2 regions of the Agrobacterium sp. DKPNP3 genome follow, and region 1 is predicted to be linked to the other one. Evidence: predicted binding sites of a transcription regulator. Region 1 holds the regulator's gene; the other holds the start of a gene.

Region 1 (12,906 bases):
GACGCTGCTGAAGGGTATTGAAACGCTGCCGCTGCGCGTAAAGCAGCAGACGGCCAATGCCTCGAAGATCGCGGATTTTCTGGCAGACAGCGGCAAGGTCGCCAGGGTCATCTATCCCGGCCGCGCCGACCACCCACAGGCGGATATCATTGCGCGCCAGATGTCCGGCGGCTCGACGCTGGTGGCTTTCGAGCTGAAAGGCGGCAAGGAGGCGGCCTTCAAGCTGCAGAACGCGCTTGAGATCGTGAAGATTTCCAACAATCTGGGTGACGCCAAGAGCCTCATTACCCACCCCGGCACGACGACGCATAAGAACCTCACAGACGAGGCACGGGCGGAACTCGGTATCTCCGGCGGCACATTGCGCCTTTCCTGCGGTATCGAGGACACGGACGATCTGGTGGAAGATCTGGCAAAGGGTCTTGCGGCGGTTTCCGTCTGAAGCTGAAATAGCTTAAGCCATGGCCCGGCTGATGTCCGGCCATGGCTTCTGGCGCCCGAGAAGGCCGCGCCAGGAAACCAATATTTACCTTTACCGTTATCCCTAATGTAAAAAACAGCGCAACAGGAGACGCCCCCTGCCCGTCAAGTCATTCATTTCCTTGACGATAGCCAGAGCCTATAGTGTAGAATGCGGCGGCAGGCATAAATTCGAGGTGTGGTGCGTATGTATCGTGCTCTGACAAGGGATATCGAGGTGACGGTTGATCCGTATTATCTCGAAGACCAATCCGACCCGGATGACGATCGTTATGTCTGGGGCTACAAGGTCGTGATTGCGAACAACTCCGACATTCCGGTCACTCTCGTCAATCGTTACTGGCACATTACCGATCAGAACGGCCAGGTGGACGAGGTCTATGGTCCTGGAGTCGTGGGCGAGAAACCACATCTCAAACCTGGCGACAGCTATGAGTATTCTTCCGGCTGTCCGCTGGATACGCCTTCGGGCCTGATGTTCGGCCATTATGAAATGGAAACGGAAAGCGGTGAGGTGTTCAATGTCACGATACCAGCCTTCTCGCTGGATTCGCCAGGCCTGATGCGGGTTTTGAATTGATGAAACCGCAGGAACGCGAAAGCCGCGCGTTAAAAGCGTTGTTCAGAGTGTCGGTAAGATAAAAAATCTCTCTTCCGTCATGCCGGACTAGAGCGGCATCCAGCCACAGCGCGTCTGCAGCGTGAGAGAGTGTTACGCAATCAAGACTTGATCATGCTGGATCCCGGCTCGAGGCCGGGATCATGGTGTGCGAGGGCACGGCTATCCTCGTCAGACGTTTTCAAATTCGCTGACATCATAGCGGTAGGTCGTGGAGCAGAACTCGCAGGTAACGGCGATGGCCCCATCTTCCTCGCTCGCCTTGATTTCTTCGGCGGTAAAGCCTGACAGAACGCCCTTGATCTTGTCGCGCGAGCAACTGCAACGATCGAAAACCGCCTGCGGATCATAGATGCGTACGCCGCTCTCATGGAAAAGCCGGAAGAGAAGGCGTTCCACCGGCACCTGCGGATCGGTCAGTTCGTCGGTATCAACCGTGTTCAGCAGCGTAACCGCTTCCGTCCAGGCATCATCCTCCTGCACCTCATGGCCGCCTTCATCACCATCGCCGCCATGCAGATCACGCATGCGTAGCCGCTCGGGCGCCTGTGGCAGGAACTGCGCGATAACGCCGCCCGCACGCCAGCCGTGGCGCGGCTTGCCGGCGCCATCACGGTCGAAGAACTCGGCAACGCCGAGACGGACGCGAGTGGGAAGCTGTTCCGACTGGCGGAAATATACCCCGGCAATGTCTTCCAGCGATGAGCCATCAAGTGGCACGATGCCCTGATACGGCTGCATGCCCGCACCCTGATCGATCGTGAAAGCGAGAATGCCGGTTCCGAGCAATTGCTCCGGCGAGGTGGCGCCCTCGGCAATCGCCGCTGCGAGACGCTCTTCATCGAAACGGGCGTAAGCGCGCATGCTTTCCGGCGCGGTGAAATCAGCAACTAGAAGGTCGACCGGACCATCGCCCTTGGTCTGAAGCGTGAGCTTTCCGGAAAATTTAAGCGAGGTGCCGATCAGCGCCGTCAGAACAGTCGCTTCCGCGAGCAGCCGGGCGACTGCGGCCGGATAGTCATGCCGCTCGAGAATGGCGTTCAGCAATGGCCCAACCTGAACCGCGCGGCCGCGCACATCCAGACCTTCGACCTGAAAGGGTACAACCTTGTCGTCGCCAGCAAAATCGAGATCGTCCAGTTCAACCGTTACATCTGCCATATCATACTCCTTGGCGCAGCCGCGGCGCCGCTACCGTCCAAAAGTCCGGCTTTCAAAATGTGCTTTTTTGCTTGTCGCACAGAGACCCGCGAAGAGAAACCGCTCCCGGGGAAAAACGTGCAAATCGTGATGAAGGCCCGCCAGAAAACCGACGAGCCTCTTCGAAGTCCAACAGATGGTAATCGCTGCCGAAAAGTTCAAGCACCCGTCCGACGTTCAGCAAACGGGTGGTATCTTCAGATGACGCCCATGCACCAGGCGATGATTGATTTCTGCGCGTGGAGGCGGTTTTCCGCCTCGTCGAAGACCACCGATTGCGGGCCGTCGATCACCGCATCCGTCACCTCTTCACCGCGATGGGCCGGAAGGCAATGCATGAACAGGGCGTCCTTTTCAGCCTTGGCCATCAGCGCTTCGTTGACCTGATAGGGCTGGAAGATGTTGTGGCCGCGCGCCTTGTGTTCCTGGTTCATGGAAACCCAGGTGTCGGTCACCACGCAATCGGCGCCAGCGACGGCCTTTTCCGCATCATGATACAGTGCGATCTCGCCGCCATTGTTGCGGGCCCAGTTCAGGAACTTATCATGCGGTTCGGAACCCATGGGAACCGCCATCGTCATGCGATACCCGAACCGAGCCGAACCCTCGACGAAGGAATGGAGGACATTGTTGCCGTCGCCCGTCCAGGCAATGGTCTTGCCTTTTATCGGCCCACGATGTTCCTCGAAGGTCATGATGTCAGCCATGATCTGGCAGGGGTGCGTGTCATCGGTCAGGGCGTTGATGACAGGCACGGTTGCGTGTTCGGCAAGCTCAAGCAGACGCGAATGATCCGTTGTACGGATCATGATGGCGTCGACATAACGCGACAGGACCTTGGCCGTATCGCCGATCGTTTCGGCCCGGCCGAGTTGCATCTCCGTGCCAGAGAGGAAAAGCGTTTCGCCGCCAAGCTGGCGCATGCCGACATCGAAAGAGACCCGGGTGCGGGTGGACGGCTTTTCGAAGATCATAGCCAGCATCTTGCCGGCAAGCGGCTTTTCCGCTGTGCCGGCCTTGGTCGCCGCCTTGCGTGCCCGGGCATCATCGAGAATCGCCCGCAGGTCCTGCGAGCCGACGGCCGACAGGTCGAGAAAATGTTTAGGTGAAGCCATTTCAAACTGTCCCATGCTCGCGAGCCCCGGCAAAGAGGCCCGCCCTTTAGTGTTTTCTCAGGCGATTTTCGCCTGTTTTGCGGTCAGGGATGCGGCGGCCGCTTCCACGCGCGCCAGACCCTCACGGGCCTCCTCCGCGGTGGTGACGAGCGGCGGCAGGAGACGGATGACATTGTCACCCGCCGGTACACCAAGCAGATGTTCCGCACGCATGGCCTGGAGCAATTCACCTGAGGGGATCCTCGCCTTGATGCCGAGAAGCAGGCCTTCGCCGCGAATTTCCTCGATCACGTCGGGGTAACGATCCTTCAATGAGGCAAGCCCCTGGCGGAACACAAGCGCGACATCACGAACATTGTCCAGAAAGCCGTCAGCAAGAACAACATCAAGGACCGCATTGCCGACGGCCATCGCCAGCGGATTGCCGCCATAGGTCGTGCCGTGCACACCCGCCGTCATGCCGGAAGCAGCTTCGGCCGTTGCGAGGCAGGCGCCAAGCGGGAACCCGCCGCCGATACCCTTGGCAACCGCCATGATATCGGGCGCGACGCCGGTGTGCTCATAGGCGAAAAGCTTACCCGTACGTCCGACGCCGGTCTGAACCTCATCGAAGATCAGCAGCATGCCATGCTCGTCACAGAGCGAGCGCAGCAGTTGCAGGAATTCCTTCGCCGGCGCGCGGATGCCGCCCTCGCCCTGAATGGGCTCGATCAGCAGCGCTGCTGTTTCGGCCGTGATGGCGGCCTTCAGCGCATCGACGTCACCGAAGGGAACCTGATCGAAACCTTCGACCTTGGGACCGAAACCTTCGAGATATTTCTGTTGGCCACCGGCAGCGATCGTCGCCAGCGTCCGGCCATGGAAGGCGCCTTCAAAGGTAATGATGCGAAACTTCTCAGGATGGCCCTTGGAATAATGGTAACGGCGTGCGGTCTTGATCGCACATTCCAGCGCTTCCGCGCCGGAATTGGTGAAGAAAACCTTGTCGGCGAAGGTTGCTTCCGTCAGACGCTTGGCAAGCTTTTCCTGGCCCGGCACTTCATAGAGGTTGGAGACGTGCCAGACCTTTTCGGCCTGCGTCTTGATCGCCTCCACAAGGTGCGGATGGGCATGGCCCAGCGAATTCACAGCCACGCCAGCCGCAAAATCGAGATATCGCTCGCCGCTTTCCGTGTACAGCCAGACGCCCTCGCCTCGCTCAAAACGCAGGGGGGCTCTTGCAAATGTATCGAACAATGGCGCGGCGGCTTCGGCCATGGCTGTATCACTCCTTGCGCAAATGCGCTGTAAGACGGTTGTCAATAGGCTCTTAGGGTTATCCCTTGCCTGAAAATCAAAAATGCCGCCTCGCGGCGGCAGGGGCACTATTGTCACTTCGCTTGCCGATGTCAACAAAAGTCCGTATTCCCTAGGGTTCTCAAGCCCTAGTAGGTGGCTGGGCGCCAGACCCAAGGTGTTGCCTTTCTGACTCAACCCGCCAGCAAGTTGGGGAAAACCGCAAAATCGATTCGAGATGATTCCCGCGACTCTTGCCACGGAGTCTGCGTGGCACTAGGTTAATCGCTAATTACTAGACTGCAATGCGGCGGAACTAGTCACCAAAAATCAGGCAGAAACCACACTCGCGGCACTCCCGCGAGACGGAGAGGGATTCTGCCAAAAATACACGCGAAAAGCGGAGAAGCGGCATGAACTGGACAGACGAACGGGTCGAAAAGCTCAAGAAATTGTGGTCCGAGGGACTTAGCGCCAGCCAGATAGCAGCGCAGCTGGGCGGTGTTAGCCGCAACGCCGTCATCGGCAAGGTCCACCGTCTCAACCTGCCGGGTCGCGTCAAGGCTGGCGGTCCTGTCACTTCGGCGCGCACAGCGCCCAAGCGGACTGCTGCCCCTGCCCCTCGCGCGGCGAATTTTGCTGGCCGCGTCAACGCTGCACCGGCCCGGATCCTGACGCGTTCCAACGCCGCGACCGCCCTTCAGGAAGAGGTCGGCATCGAGACCGCGGAAGTTCTCGATTACGTTCCTTCCAGAAACGTCGTCACGCCAATCTCCCGTCGTCTGACGCTGACGGAACTGACCGAGCGCACCTGCAAATGGCCGGTCGGCGACCCCTTGAAAGACGATTTCCATTTCTGCGGCTGTGAAGCGCTGGAATCTTCGCCCTATTGCAAGTTCCATGCGAAACTCGCCTATCAGCCGGTAAGCGAGCGCCGTAAGGCTTGAGTGTTGCGGCACGCATTCGACACTCAAAAACTACGGGCCTTCGGGCCCGTTTTTTTGTGACAAAACCAGAGCGGATCGGGATCAACCACAACAAAAGACCCGACACCAATCCGGTTTCGGGCCTTTTGTTTTTCGCGGAAAATTACTTTGATGGAACGCGCCAGTCGGATGGCATCCGCTCAGGCTTCCATGGAATAGCCGGCGCCGCGCACCGTGCGGATGACATCCTGCATGTGCGAAAAATTAAGCGCCTTACGCAGGCGTCCGACATGCACGTCGACGGTACGCTCATCGACGTAGATATCATGGCCCCAGACACCATCGAGCAATTGCGAACGGGAGAACACCCTGCCCGGAGAGGTCATCAGGAATTCCAGAAGGCGAAACTCCGTCGGACCGAGACGCACTTCACGGCTTTTGCGGTGAACGCGATGCGTCTCGCGATCCAGTTCGATATCCCCGCATTTCAGCACCGAAGACAGAACCTCGGGGCGGGCCCGGCGGAGCATGGCCTTGACGCGGGCCATGAGTTCCGGCGTGGAGAACGGCTTGACGACATAATCGTCCGCACCCGTTGCGAGGCCACGAACACGTTCGCTTTCCTCGCCGCGAGCCGTCAGCATGATGATGGGCAGGCGTTCCGTTTCCGGCCGCATTCTGAGCCGACGGCAAAGCTCGATACCGGATACACCAGGCAGCATCCAGTCTAGAATGAGAAGATCGGGGGTACGTTCCTGAAGCCTGATTTCCGCCTCGTCACCACGGGGTATCGTGTCGACATCGTATCCCTCAGCCTCGAGATTGTAACGAAGAAGGACGCTGAGCGCTTCCTCATCTTCCACAACTGCAATCTTGGGCACCATATGCTGAACTCCGCAAGGCTTTGCCTGTCTCTTACTCGGTCACCGAACCGAGCGTGTTGGAACTGTCGTCCTTCGGACGCTCGCCCTCCGGCTGGCTGCCGGTGGTCATGTAATAGATTGTCTCGGCGATATTGGTGGCATGGTCGCCGATGCGCTCGATGTTCTTGGCGCAGAACAGAAGATGCGTGCAGGTCGTGATATTGCGCGGGTCCTCCATCATGTAGGTCAGAAGCTCGCGGAAGAGCGAGGTGTACATGGCATCGATTTCCTCGTCGCGCTCGCGGATGGCATTGGCCTTCTCGGCGGAGCGGGTCGAATAGACGTCGAGGACTTCCTTGAGCTGCACCAGCGCCAGTTCCGACAGGTGTTCGAGACCACGGGCAAGCTTGCGCGGCACGCCGGTGCCGGCAACCGCAATCACGCGCTTGGCCGTGTTCTTGCCAAGATCGCCCACACGCTCGAGATCGGCTGCAATACGCAGCGTGCCGATGATTTCACGAAGGTCTGCCGCCATCGGCTGGCGCTTGGCGATGGTGACGATTGCCTTGTCGCCGATCTCACGCTCGGCGTGATCGAGGATGGTGTCGTCAGAAATGACTTTCTGCGCCAGCGCGGCATCCGAGTTCACGAGCGCCCGCACGGCGTCGGCACACATCTGTTCGGCAAGGCCACCCATTTCCGAAATACGGCGTGTGAGGAATTTCAACTCCTCATCATAGGCGGACATGATATGCGAATGGGTCGTTGTCTGGTTCACGGTCTAGTCCTCCGGCTTGGCCTGCAGGCCGTGCCCGGAGCGGGACACGGCAGCGGCACCAGTCTTGTTCGGTTTCTTTGAAGCGCCGGCCTGTATCAGCCGAAGCGGCCCATGATGTAATCCTGCGTGCGCTGATCATCCGGATTGGTGAACATCTTGTCGGTTTCGTTTTCCTCAACAAGATGACCAAGGTGGAACATGGCGGTGCGCTGGGAAACACGCGCCGCCTGCTGCATGGAGTGCGTGACAATGACGATGGTGTAGTTTGTCCGCAGCTCGTGGATCAGTTCCTCGACCTTCGCGGTGGCAATCGGGTCCAGCGCCGAGCAGGGCTCGTCCATCAGGATCACTTCCGGGCTGACGGCGATCGCACGGGCGATGCAAAGGCGCTGCTGCTGGCCGCCGGAAAGGCCCGTGCCGGACTCATGCAGACGGTCCTTCACCTCGTTCCATAGACCGGCTCGCTGGAGGCTCTGCTCAACGATCTGGTCCATATCCGCCTTGTTGCGGGCGAGCCCGTGGATCCGCGGGCCGTAGGAGATGTTTTCGTAGATCGACTTCGGGAAGGGGTTCGGCTTCTGGAACACCATACCGACGCGGGCGCGCAGTTCCACCACATCGATCGCCTGGTCGTAGATATCGTCGGTATCAAGCGTGATCTTGCCGGTGACGCGGCAGCCGTCGATCGTGTCATTCATACGGTTCAGGGTGCGCAGGAACGTGGATTTGCCGCAGCCCGAGGGGCCGATCAGCGCGGTCACGGTGTTCTCCCGGACGTTGAGGTTCACGTCGTAAAGCGCACGCTTTTCGCCGTAATAAACCGATACGTCCTTACCGATCATCTTGTATGAGACTTCATTCATTTTCTTGTCCAGCGCCTTTTCAACTGCTGCTTCCGACAACATGTTCATTGCTCAATCTCCCTTTACCAGCGCCGTTCGAAGCGGCGACGCAACAGGATTGCGCCCACATTCATGACGATGAGGAACAAAAGCAGGATGATGATAGCGCCGGATGTCCGTTCGACAAAGGCGCGCTCTGCCTCATTCGCCCACATGTAAATCTGCACCGGCAGGGCCGTGGACGGATCCATCGGCGTTGTCGGATAGTTCGCGACGAATGCCACCATGCCGATGAGGAGCAGCGGCGCCGTTTCGCCCAGCGCATGCGCAAGGCCGATGATCGTGCCGGTCAGGATGCCGGGCATGGCAAGCGGCAGCACGTGGTGGAAGATCGTCTGCATCTTGGAGGCACCGAGACCGAGCGCCGCGGCACGGATCGAGGGCGGCACGGCTTTCAGGGCGGCGCGGGTCGCGATGATAATGGTCGGCAGCGTCATCAGGGTGAGCACAAGCCCGCCGACCAGCGAAGCCGAGCGCGGAAAGCCCATGAAGTTGATGAAGACGGAGAGACCAAGCAGACCGTAAACAATGGAGGGCACAGCCGCGAGATTGTTGATGTTTACCTCGATGAGGTCGGTCAGACGGTTCTTCGGGGCGAACTCTTCGAGATAGATCGAGGCGGCGACGCCGATCGGCAGCGACAGCACCAGCACGATCATCATCATGTAGAAGGAACCGATCAGCGCCACGCCGACACCTGCTGCTTCCGGACGGCTCGAATTGCCGTTGACGAAAATGCCGGTGTTGAAGTGTTTGGCAAGCTGGCCGCTTTCGGCGAGCTGGTTCATCCACCCGAGTTGCTGGTTGGAGATACGCCTGTTAGCTTCATCGGCACTCATATCGACCTGGCCCTTGAAGGCGCTATCGACATCGCCCGACGCCAGAAGCGTGACGGTGCGCGTGGTGCCGATGACGGCGGGATCGGCGACGACGATGTCGCGCAACTGCGTGCGTACGCTGTCGGAGATCAGGAGGTTGACGGCGCGAAGACCGGCCTTGTCGGTCGGCGCGACGCCGAGAACCTTGGCGACCGCATCGCGAGCGATGATGGGATAATTGGCCGTCATCAGCTTCGCCGGATTGGTGGCACGCTCATTCTTCGGGTCGATGATCTTTTCCGAAAACTCGACCGGAACGGTAATCATCGTCTGCTGGAACGCGGTGTAGCCCTTGGAGACCACCGAGAAAAGCAGCAGGAAGAGAAAGATGAGGCCGAAGGAAATCGCAGCCATGCCGTAGGCGCGGAAACGGCGTTCGGCGGCATAACGGCGCTTGATCCCGATATCGCGACGCGTGGCTCTGGTGACTGCGGGGGCGCCTCTTGCGGGAGAAACGATGTCGGTCATTCATATTGCTCCCGGTATTTGCGCACGATGTAAAGCGCGTAGATATTCAGGCAAAGCGTGATGGCAAAAAGCGTGATGCCGAGCGCGAAAGCGACCAGCGTCTGCGGCGAGGTGAATTCGAGGTCGCCGGTGAGCTGGCTGACGATCTTGACGGTGACGGTGGTCATCGGCTCGAAGGGGTTGAGCTGAAGACGGGCTGCCACGCCGGCAGCAAGAACCACGATCATGGTCTCGCCGATGGCGCGCGACGCCGTCATCAGCACGGCCCCGACGATGCCTGGAAGAGCGGCGGGAACGATGACCCTCTTGATGGTCTCGGAGCGCGTGGCGCCAAGGCCGAGCGAACCGTCGCGCAGCGAACGTGGAACGGCAGTGATGATATCATCCGACAGCGACGACACGTAGGGAATAAGCATGATGCCCATGACAAAGCCGGCGGTGATGACGCTCTGGGCCTGGATGAAGTTGGCGTAATTGCCAGTCGCCAGACCATTGATCTGCGTGGAAATGTCTCTGAGGAACGGGCCAACCGTCGTGAGTGCGAAGAAGCCGTAGACGATGGTGGGAATGCCGGCGAGCACCTCCAGCAACGGCTTGGCAACCGAGCGGAGGCGAGGCGAGGCATATTCCGACATGTAGATTGCCGAAAACAGACCCACGGGAACCGCAACGAGCATGGCGACGAAGCCGATGTAGAGCGTGCCAGCGAGCAACGGGATCAGGCCGAACTGCCCTGATGAGTCCGTAGCGCCCGCAGCGGCAAAACGTGGATCCCACACGGTCCCGAAGAAGAACTGGTGCGCCGGAACCATGGTGAAGAACTGGATCGCCTCCGTGAGCATCGACAGGACAATGCCGATTGTCGTAAGGATAGCGATGGAGGAGGCAACGATGAGCGCCGCAAGAATGACCTTCTCGACCTGATTGCGCGCCCGAAAGCGCGGAGCAATCGCCCGCAGCGCATAGATCGCACCACCGACCGCAGCCAGCAGCACGACGGCGATCATCGCGATGCGGCTTGTAGAGGTCATGGTATTCAGCGTCTGGGCGGCATCGATCATGAACCGCTGCGGGTCACCGGCGATCGCCACGCCCTTGGACGCCAGAAGCGGGCGGACGGCGGCAACGTCGGCGTCAATCTGCGCCATTTCCTCGGGCGTCAGGCGTTGTAGGCCACGGGCGATCGAGGTCACCATGCCATAGGTCAGGCTCTGCTGCGCTTCGGACTGCGCACGAACGTCTTCCGGGAAATTGCCACGGACTGCCGAGGTCACGACAAGCGGGCTGACGATGAGCCAGGCGCAGAGAATGAGCGCTGCCGGCAGAACCGTCCAGATAACGGCGTAGGAACCGTGGTAGCCGGCCCGTGAATGCATGTTGGAGGGGCGGCCTCCAGACAGGACAGCGGCTCTGCGGCTGCCCAGCAGATAGCTGCCGATGCCGATGAGCGCCAGTATCAGCAAAAGGATCGATGTGTTCATTAGAGTTCCCTCGGCGTGCCTCAGAAGCACGGTGCGATAGCGGGCAAATCAAAAAGTCATCAAAACGAGACCGCTGGACCACCCCAGGATGCTTGCCGCCTGACTGTATCATCGTCTGGCAAGCGTCAAGGTTGATACATCCTATCCATCTGCAATCCATCGACAATCATGTGGATGGTGATGACTAGGAACTGTCAACCGCGGCCAGGCGCGGCGGCAGCGGGAGCAAAAGGGGCACGGCAGAACCGTGCCCCTTTTTTATTACATCGTGGTGCCGGCTGCGAAGGCCGAGCGGATTTCTTCGCGCTCTGCGTCGGGAGCAGCAACGAGACCGTAGTTGGCAAGCGGAGAGTCAGGGCCGATCATTTCGTCGGACGTGAAGAACTCAACATATTCCTTCAGGCCCGGGATCACGCCCAGGTGAGCCTTCTTCACGTAGAAGAACAGCGGACGGGAAACCGGGTACTTGCCGCTGGCAACCGTTTCAGTGGACGGCACGACGCCCGAAACAGTCGCGACCTTCAGACGGTCGGCGTTGTTTTCGTAGAAAGCGAGACCAAACACGCCGAGGCCGGTCTTGTTGGCATCGATACGGGCAAGCGTTTCAGTGTAATCGCCGTCGATGTCGACAGCGGCGCCGTCCTTACGGACTGCAACGCACTTGGCAGCAGCCTGCTTGGCATCGGTGATGAGCGTCTTGATAACGTCGGTGGCGCCGGCTTCCTTGCAGCCGTCAGCCATGATCTTCTCTTCGAAGACTTCGCGCGTGCCGTGCTTGGAGCCCGGGATGTAGGCGGCGATCGCGACGTCGGGCAGTTCCTTGTTGATTTCAGACCATTTCTTGTAGGGGTTGGCAACGAGCTTGCCGTCCTTGACGACTTCAGCGGCGAGAGCGAGGTAAAGGTCCTTCGGCTCGAGCTTGATGTCCTTGTTGGACGAGTCCATCGCAAAAACGATGCCGTCGTAACCGATCTTCACTTCCTGGACGTCGGTGACGCCAGCAGCCTTGCAGGCAGCCAGTTCGTCTGCCTTGATCTTGCGCGACGCGTTGGCAATGTCGATGGTGCCTTCACCGACGCCCGAGCAGAACGCCTTCAGGCCGCCGCCGGTGCCGCCGGACTCAACGACCGGAGCCTTGAAGTTCGGGAAGGTTTCAGCAAAGGTCTCGGCAACGATCTTGGCGTAGGGAAGAACCGTGGAGGAACCGGCAACCTGGATCTGGTCGCGAGCAGCGGCGGCGCCAGCGAAGGCGACAGAAGCCACCAGAGCTGCTGCGGAAAATTTAACGAAGTTCATTTGTCTCTCCCGTCGTGGGCTTTGTTGTGGACGCAGCCGATAGCGACACTCGCTCTTAGCTTGCGCTCGGCGACCTCTTCATAACCACCGTAGCCACATCCTTTTATGTCACTTTGACGAAAGATTTGTGACAGCCTAAGTAATTGTTTGCGAATATCTATTTTCGTATATTTGAAAAATCGCCGTCCTCTATGTCAAAATCGGACGGTGAACTCCGTGCCAATCCCCAGTTCCGATTTAATGATAAGCCGGGCCCGATGGCGCGTGAGGATGTGCTTGACGATGGCGAGCCCGAGACCGGTCCCTTTTTTGGAACGACTATCGGCCACACTGACGCGATAAAAGCGTTCGGTGAGGCGCGGCACATGTTCTGCCGGAATGCCGGGCCCCTTGTCGATGACGCTGACCTCCACGGGACTGCCCGGCTCGGCCCGCAGCCAGACATCCACAAGCTTGCCTTCCTGACCATATTTGCAGGCATTCTCAACCAGGTTCTGGAAGACCTGCACCAATTCGTCGCGATCCCCCTGCACCTCGGCCGGGTGGTCGGGCAAATGGAGCGCAATCGTTACATTGAGCTCGCTTGCGAGCGGCAGCAGCGTATCACGCACATGACCGATGACGG
Region 2 (5,940 bases), on a different contig from region 1:
GGCTCATCGAGGAAAACGAGGTCGGGATCGAGCGACAAGGCCCGGGCGAGCGCCGCACGCTTGATCATGCCGCCTGAGAGTTCCGACGGGTATTTGTCACCCGCATCGGGCTTCAGGCCGACCATCTCGATCTTGAGATAGGCCAGCTCGTCCATCAGCTTCTTCGGCAGGTCGAGATATTCCCGCATCGGCAGCTGGATGTTCTCCTTCACCGTCAGGCCGGAAAACAGTGCGCCCTGCTGGAACAGCACGCCGAGCCGCTGGTCTAGCATCATGCGGTCGTCTTCGCTGGCCTTGTCGTAATCGGTGCCGAGAATGCGGATCGCACCCGCCTGCCGCGGCAGAAGCCTCAGGATCGCGCGCATCAACACGGATTTGCCGGCACCGGATGGACCGATGAAGCCAAGGATTTCACCGCGATAGACGTCGAGATCGAGATTTTCGAGCACGTTGCGGCCGTTGAAGCCGACCGTCACGCCCTCGACGGAAAGCACTGCCTCGCGGCCATCCTTTGCGGTTTTTGTCTCTTGCGGCTTCTGGTCCAGAGTTTCCAACGCGCCCTCCTTAAAAATCGATGGCTGCGTAGAAGATGGCAAAGAGGCCATCCACCAGAATGACGACGAAGATGGACTTTACCACCGACGAGGTGACGTGTTTGCCGAGCGATTCCGCCGAACCGCCCACCTTCATGCCTTCCACGGCCGCGACGATGCCGATGATCAGCGCCATGAACGGCGCCTTGATCATGCCGGCCGCAATGGTCGATTCCTCCACCGCCCCATGCAGGCGCGACAGGAACACTTCAAATGTGATGCCGGAATAAAGCAGCGTGACGATGGCCGCGCCAAAAAGCGCTGCAAAATTGGCAAGAATGGTCAAAAGCGGCAGCGCAATCGTCAGCGCCACCAGCCGCGGGAAGACGAGCACGCCAACCGGATTGAGACCGATCACCTTCAGCGCGTCGATTTCCTCGCGCATCTTCATCGAGCCGATTTCAGCGGTGATCGCGCTGCCGGAGCGACCGGCGATCATGATCGCGGTCAGGAGAACGCCGATTTCACGCAATTGCAGAATGCCAACGAGATCGACGACGAAGACTTCGGCACCGAAATACCGGAGCTGGAACGCGCCTTGCTGGGCGATGATCGCGCCGATCAGGAAGGACATCAGCATGATGATCGGCACGGCGCGCACGCCCATATGGTCGATCTGGTTGACGATCGCCGCTGGCGAAACGCCGCGTCCCCGCCCGAGCTTCATCTGCGCGCCGCGCACGGCCGAGCCGAGAATATACATCCCCGCGAGGAAATCCGCGCCGTTCTGGACGACGGCCTGGCCGATCGGCGCAAAGATGCGCTCGGCGAGCCCCACCTTCTTGGGAGCCTCGCCTTCCATCTCCACCTTTTCAGGCAATTGGGAAATGACCTCTTCAATCTGGTCGTTTCCCGTTACGGTGACGGTGGCCCCCTTCGCTTCAAGATCGCGGCGCAGGCGCTGGATGATCCAGGCGCCGGTGGTGTCGATCGCCTCCACGGACGAGAGATCGATTTCCGCAGCGCTGGAAGATGCGTCTTTCTCGATCTTGTCGAGAATGGGGAAAATGCCGGAGAGATTGCTGTTGCGCCAGGAACCGCTCAGCACAAAACGCGACGCGCCGCCGGAGACGGTATCGTCTGCGGAAATTGCGGCCGGGTTCGCCTGTTGCCGTGTGTCCTGTTCTTGCATAATGCTCCGAGCGAGTGCAGCCGTCACGAGATTCTTAAGGGTTTAATAACGTTTTGGCTCACGGCAAGCCACAGTGACAGCCGACAATTCGCGATAAATTTGGCGTCATGTGTCGTTTGACACCGATCAGGAAGTGAAAAAACATGCCCCGTTACCTTCAAGCCACAACAGAACGTTTCGCCGTTGCTGGCAGCTTCACCATTTCACGCGGCACCCGGACGCATGCGGATGTCGTAACGTGCACCATCCGGGATGGTTCCTTTACCGGTAAAGGTGAATGTGTGCCTTACCCACGTTATGGCGAAAGCATTGAGGGCGTCATCGCCGATATCAAGTCGATTGCCGAGCAGATCGCCGGCGGCCTGACACGGCAGGACTTGCAGCAGGCGATGAAACCGGGTGCGGCCCGCAATGCCGTCGATTGCGCATTGTGGGATCTCGAAGCAAAAATGAGCGGCAAGAGCGCCGCCGAGCAGGTTTTAGGACAGGCGGCGAAGCCGCTCGTCACTGCCTACACGATCTCGCTTGCCGATCCCGACACCATGGCGGCAAAGGTGGCGGAGAATGCCACCCGCCCGCTGCTGAAGATCAAGACCGGCACAGCCGACGACGAGGCCCGCCTGCGCGCCGTCCGCGCAGCCGCACCCGAGGCGCGTATCATCATCGATGCGAATGAGGGCTGGAACGACGGCAACATCGAGTATTATCTGCGGCTTGCAGCAGAACTGAAGATATCGCTGATCGAACAGCCGCTTCCTGCCGGCAAGGACGCGATTCTCGCCCGCATCGACCATCCGGTTTTGATCTGCGCCGACGAAAGTGTGCATTCGACAAAGGACCTCGTCGGCCTGCGCGACCGTTACGATGCCATCAACATCAAGCTCGACAAGACCGGCGGCCTGACGGAAGCGCTTGTCATGAAGGCAGAGGCCGAAAAGCTCGGTTTCACCATCATGGTCGGCTGCATGCTCGGCACCTCGCTCGGCATGGCGCCCGCTGTGCTGGCTGCTCAAGGCGCAGCCTTTGCCGATCTCGACGGGCCGCTGCTGCTGGCTGAGGACCGAGAACCGGGGCTGGTTTATGAAGGGTCGCTGGTCTATCCGGCACGGCCGGAATTGTGGGGGTAACACCCTAGCTCAGCGTCCGCGCGGGGTTGGAGCCGACAGGTTGTCTTCGCAAAATCTCTATGGTGCCTCACCGGAAGGTCACTGGGTAAGGCTCCCAGCCTCACCTCCGTCATGCCGGACCTGATCCGGCATCCAGCCACGGCGCGTCTGCGCCGTGATAACCAAGTCGTACGAGATCAAAGACTTGATCGCCCTGGATCCCCGCTCAGGGCCGGGACGACGGTATGCGGATGCTACGATTTTTGCGAAACACGTCGTTTGCAGGCGAGCCTACCATCCGCCTGGCCAAAAAACCCAATCACGCCGCGTGCTTGCCAATCAGCCCCGGAATATTCACCGGCTCCATCTCATCCGATGTCTGCTCGGCAATGACTTCGCTCGTCTGCATCCATGTGATCAGCTCGAACGTGCCGTCGGCATTCTCGGCAATCGCCGTGCAGCTTTCCACCCAGTCGCCGGTGTTGATGTAGCGGATGCCATCCATGTCTTCCATGACGGCGTGGTGAATATGGCCGCAGATCACGCCATCGACATTGTTGCGCCGCGCCTCATCCGCCACCACGCGCTGGAACTCGCCGATAAAGTTGACGGCGTGTTTGACCTGCAGCTTGGCCCAGGCCGAGAACGACCAGTAAGGCAAGCCGATGCGGCGACGCACGGCGGCGATGGCGACGTTGATGGCGATCGCCGCATCATAGGCCCAGTCGCCGAGATAAGCGAGCAGGCGGGCATTGCGCACCACCACGTCGAACTCGTCGCCATGGATGACCAGGTATTTCTTGCCGTCCGCCGCCTCATGGATCATGCGCTCGGCAACTTCTATGCCGCCGAAATGCATGCCGGGAAACTCCCGCAGGAATTCATCATGGTTTCCGGGAATATAAACGATGCGGGTTCCCTTGCGGGCCTTGCGCAGAAGCTTCTGCACCACGTCGTTGCAGCCCTGTGGCCAGTACCAGCTGCGGCGCAGGCGCCAGCCATCGACGATGTCGCCGACCATGATGATCGTTTCGGCCTCGTGGTATTTCAGGAAGTCGAGCAGATAATCCGTCTTGGCTGCCTTTGAACCAAGATGAACATCTGAAATGAAAAGCGTTCTGAACTGTCTGGTTTCAATTTGACCGGCCACGGATATCATCCCCCTGTTCGGTTGCGTCCCTGCGGCTTTCTTCCCTCTCAGAACCAGACTCGTGTTTCAGCAACATGACAGCGGCCGTTTTTTGCAGGGAATATGACGAAAGCTTTCACGAAAACGCGAATAAGCCATGGCGGCATTTGCATAAGCTGGGGTCAAATAACGGCTGTACCACGGGTAAGTTTGTTGTATTCAGGGGGCCGAAATAAAACCAGATACGACGGTGGAAGACATGACCTCTCACGATAAGAACAACACGCCCGCCAACACGGCAAAGGCCGACATCGAGGAACAGGCGCTCTTTTTCCACCGCTACCCGCGCCCGGGCAAGCTGGAGATCCAGGCCACCAAGCCGCTCGGCAACCAGCGCGATCTGGCGCTCGCCTATTCGCCGGGTGTCGCCGCCCCCTGCCTTGCCATCCACGAGAACCCCGAAATGGCAGCGGAATACACGGCCCGCGCCAATCTCGTCGCGGTCATCTCGAACGGCACGGCCGTTCTTGGCCTTGGCAATATCGGCCCGCTTGCCTCGAAGCCCGTTATGGAAGGCAAGGCCGTCCTCTTCAAGAAATTCGCCGGCATCGATGTGTTCGATATCGAAATCGATGCCCCCGGCATCAACGACATGGTCTCCACCATCGCGGCGCTGGAACCCACATTCGGCGGCATCAACCTTGAGGACATCAAGGCGCCGGAATGTTTCGAGGTGGAGCGCCAGCTGCGCGAGAAGATGAACATCCCTGTCTTCCACGATGACCAGCATGGTACCGCGATCATCGTCGCCGCCGCTGTCACCAACGCTCTGGAACTGGCCGGCAAGTCTCTGTCCAGCGTCAAGATCGTGGCGTCAGGTGCCGGTGCGGCGGCCCTTGCCTGCCTCAACCTGCTTGTTGCGATGGGCGCCAAGAAAGAAAACATCTGGGTGCACGACATCGAGGGCCTTGTCTATGACGGCCGCAACACGTTGATGGACGAGTGGAAGGAAGTTTACGCCCAGAAGACCGACAAGCGCGTGCTGGCTGAAACCATTGATGGCGCCGATGTCTTCCTCGGCCTGTCGGCGGCAGGCGTCCTGAAGCCGGAACTGCTGGAGCGCATGGCGGAGAACCCGCTCATCCTCGCGCTTGCCAATCCGAAGCCTGAAATCATGCCGGAAGAGGCGCGTGCCGCCCGCCCGGATGCGATGATCTGCACCGGCCGCTCGGACTTCCCGAACCAGGTCAACAACGTCCTCTGCTTCCCCTATATCTTCCGCGGCGCGCTCGATTGCGGCGCAACAACGATCAACGAAGAAATGAAGATGGCCGCGGTGCAGGCCATCGCCGAATTGGCGCGTGAGGAAGTCTCCGAAGTGGCCGCCAAGGCTTACAGCGGCGAAACGCCGATCTTCGGCCCGACCTACCTCATCCCCTCGCCCTTCGATCCGCGCCTTATCCTGCGCATTGCGCCGGCCGTTGCCCGTGCTGCCGCCGCAAGCGGCGTCGCCGCCCGGCCGATCACCGACTTCGAAGCCTATCTCGACCAGCTGAACCGCTTCGTCTGGCGCTCGGGCTTCATCATGAAGCCGGTCTTCAACGCCGCCAAAGCTGCCGAAAAGAAGCGTATCATCTTTGCCGAAGGCGAAGACGAACGCGTACTGCGCGCCGCCCAGGTGCTGCTGGAAGAGGGCACCGGCATCCCGATCCTCATCGGTCGCCCGCAGATCATCGAAACGCGCCTGAAGCGCTTCGGCCTGCGCATCCGCCCGCATGCGGATTTCGCCGTGGTCAACCCGGAAGACGATCCGCGCTACCGTGAATATGTGGATGATTATTTCGCCCTCGTCGGTCGCGCCGGCATCAACCCGGAAGCCGCCCGCACCATCGTGCGCACCAACTCCACCGTCATCGGTGCGCTGTCGGTGAAGCGTGGCGAAGCGGATGCGCTGATCTGTGGTCTGGAAGGCCGTTATGA

The links. Region 1 encodes PhoB, which activates phosphate uptake and scavenging genes when phosphate is short. Its sites were predicted from a motif close to TGTCATNNANCTGTCAT; they were not measured.
Region 2: a site for PhoB is predicted at 4,045-4,061, ahead of ACUTJJ_RS09565 (UDP-2,3-diacylglucosamine diphosphatase). Genes of this name have one in related genera too.

The regions. Positions count from the first base shown of each region.
Region 1 is NZ_JBQYSN010000006.1:31,132-44,037, reverse strand. Features, by position in the region: gene ACUTJJ_RS03135 (O-succinylhomoserine sulfhydrylase) at 1-442, shown strand, start outside; gene apaG (Co2+/Mg2+ efflux protein ApaG) at 668-1,060, shown strand; gene ACUTJJ_RS03125 (Hsp33 family molecular chaperone) at 1,271-2,260, opposite strand; gene argF (ornithine carbamoyltransferase) at 2,497-3,414, opposite strand; gene ACUTJJ_RS03115 (aspartate aminotransferase family protein) at 3,472-4,671, opposite strand; gene ACUTJJ_RS03110 (GcrA family cell cycle regulator) at 5,103-5,636, shown strand; gene phoB (phosphate regulon transcriptional regulator PhoB) at 5,816-6,499, opposite strand; gene phoU (phosphate signaling complex protein PhoU) at 6,531-7,226, opposite strand; gene pstB (phosphate ABC transporter ATP-binding protein PstB) at 7,352-8,167, opposite strand; gene pstA (phosphate ABC transporter permease PstA) at 8,182-9,504, opposite strand; gene pstC (phosphate ABC transporter permease subunit PstC) at 9,501-10,985, opposite strand; gene ACUTJJ_RS03080 (substrate-binding domain-containing protein) at 11,247-12,281, opposite strand; gene phoR (phosphate regulon sensor histidine kinase PhoR) at 12,476-12,906, opposite strand, start outside.
Region 2 is NZ_JBQYSN010000025.1:15,979-21,918, forward strand. Features, by position in the region: gene ACUTJJ_RS09550 (ABC transporter ATP-binding protein) at 1-554, opposite strand, end outside; gene ACUTJJ_RS09555 (ABC transporter permease) at 565-1,725, opposite strand; gene dgcA (N-acetyl-D-Glu racemase DgcA) at 1,869-2,852, shown strand; gene ACUTJJ_RS09565 (UDP-2,3-diacylglucosamine diphosphatase) at 3,151-3,990, opposite strand; gene ACUTJJ_RS09570 (NADP-dependent malic enzyme) at 4,220-5,940, shown strand, end outside.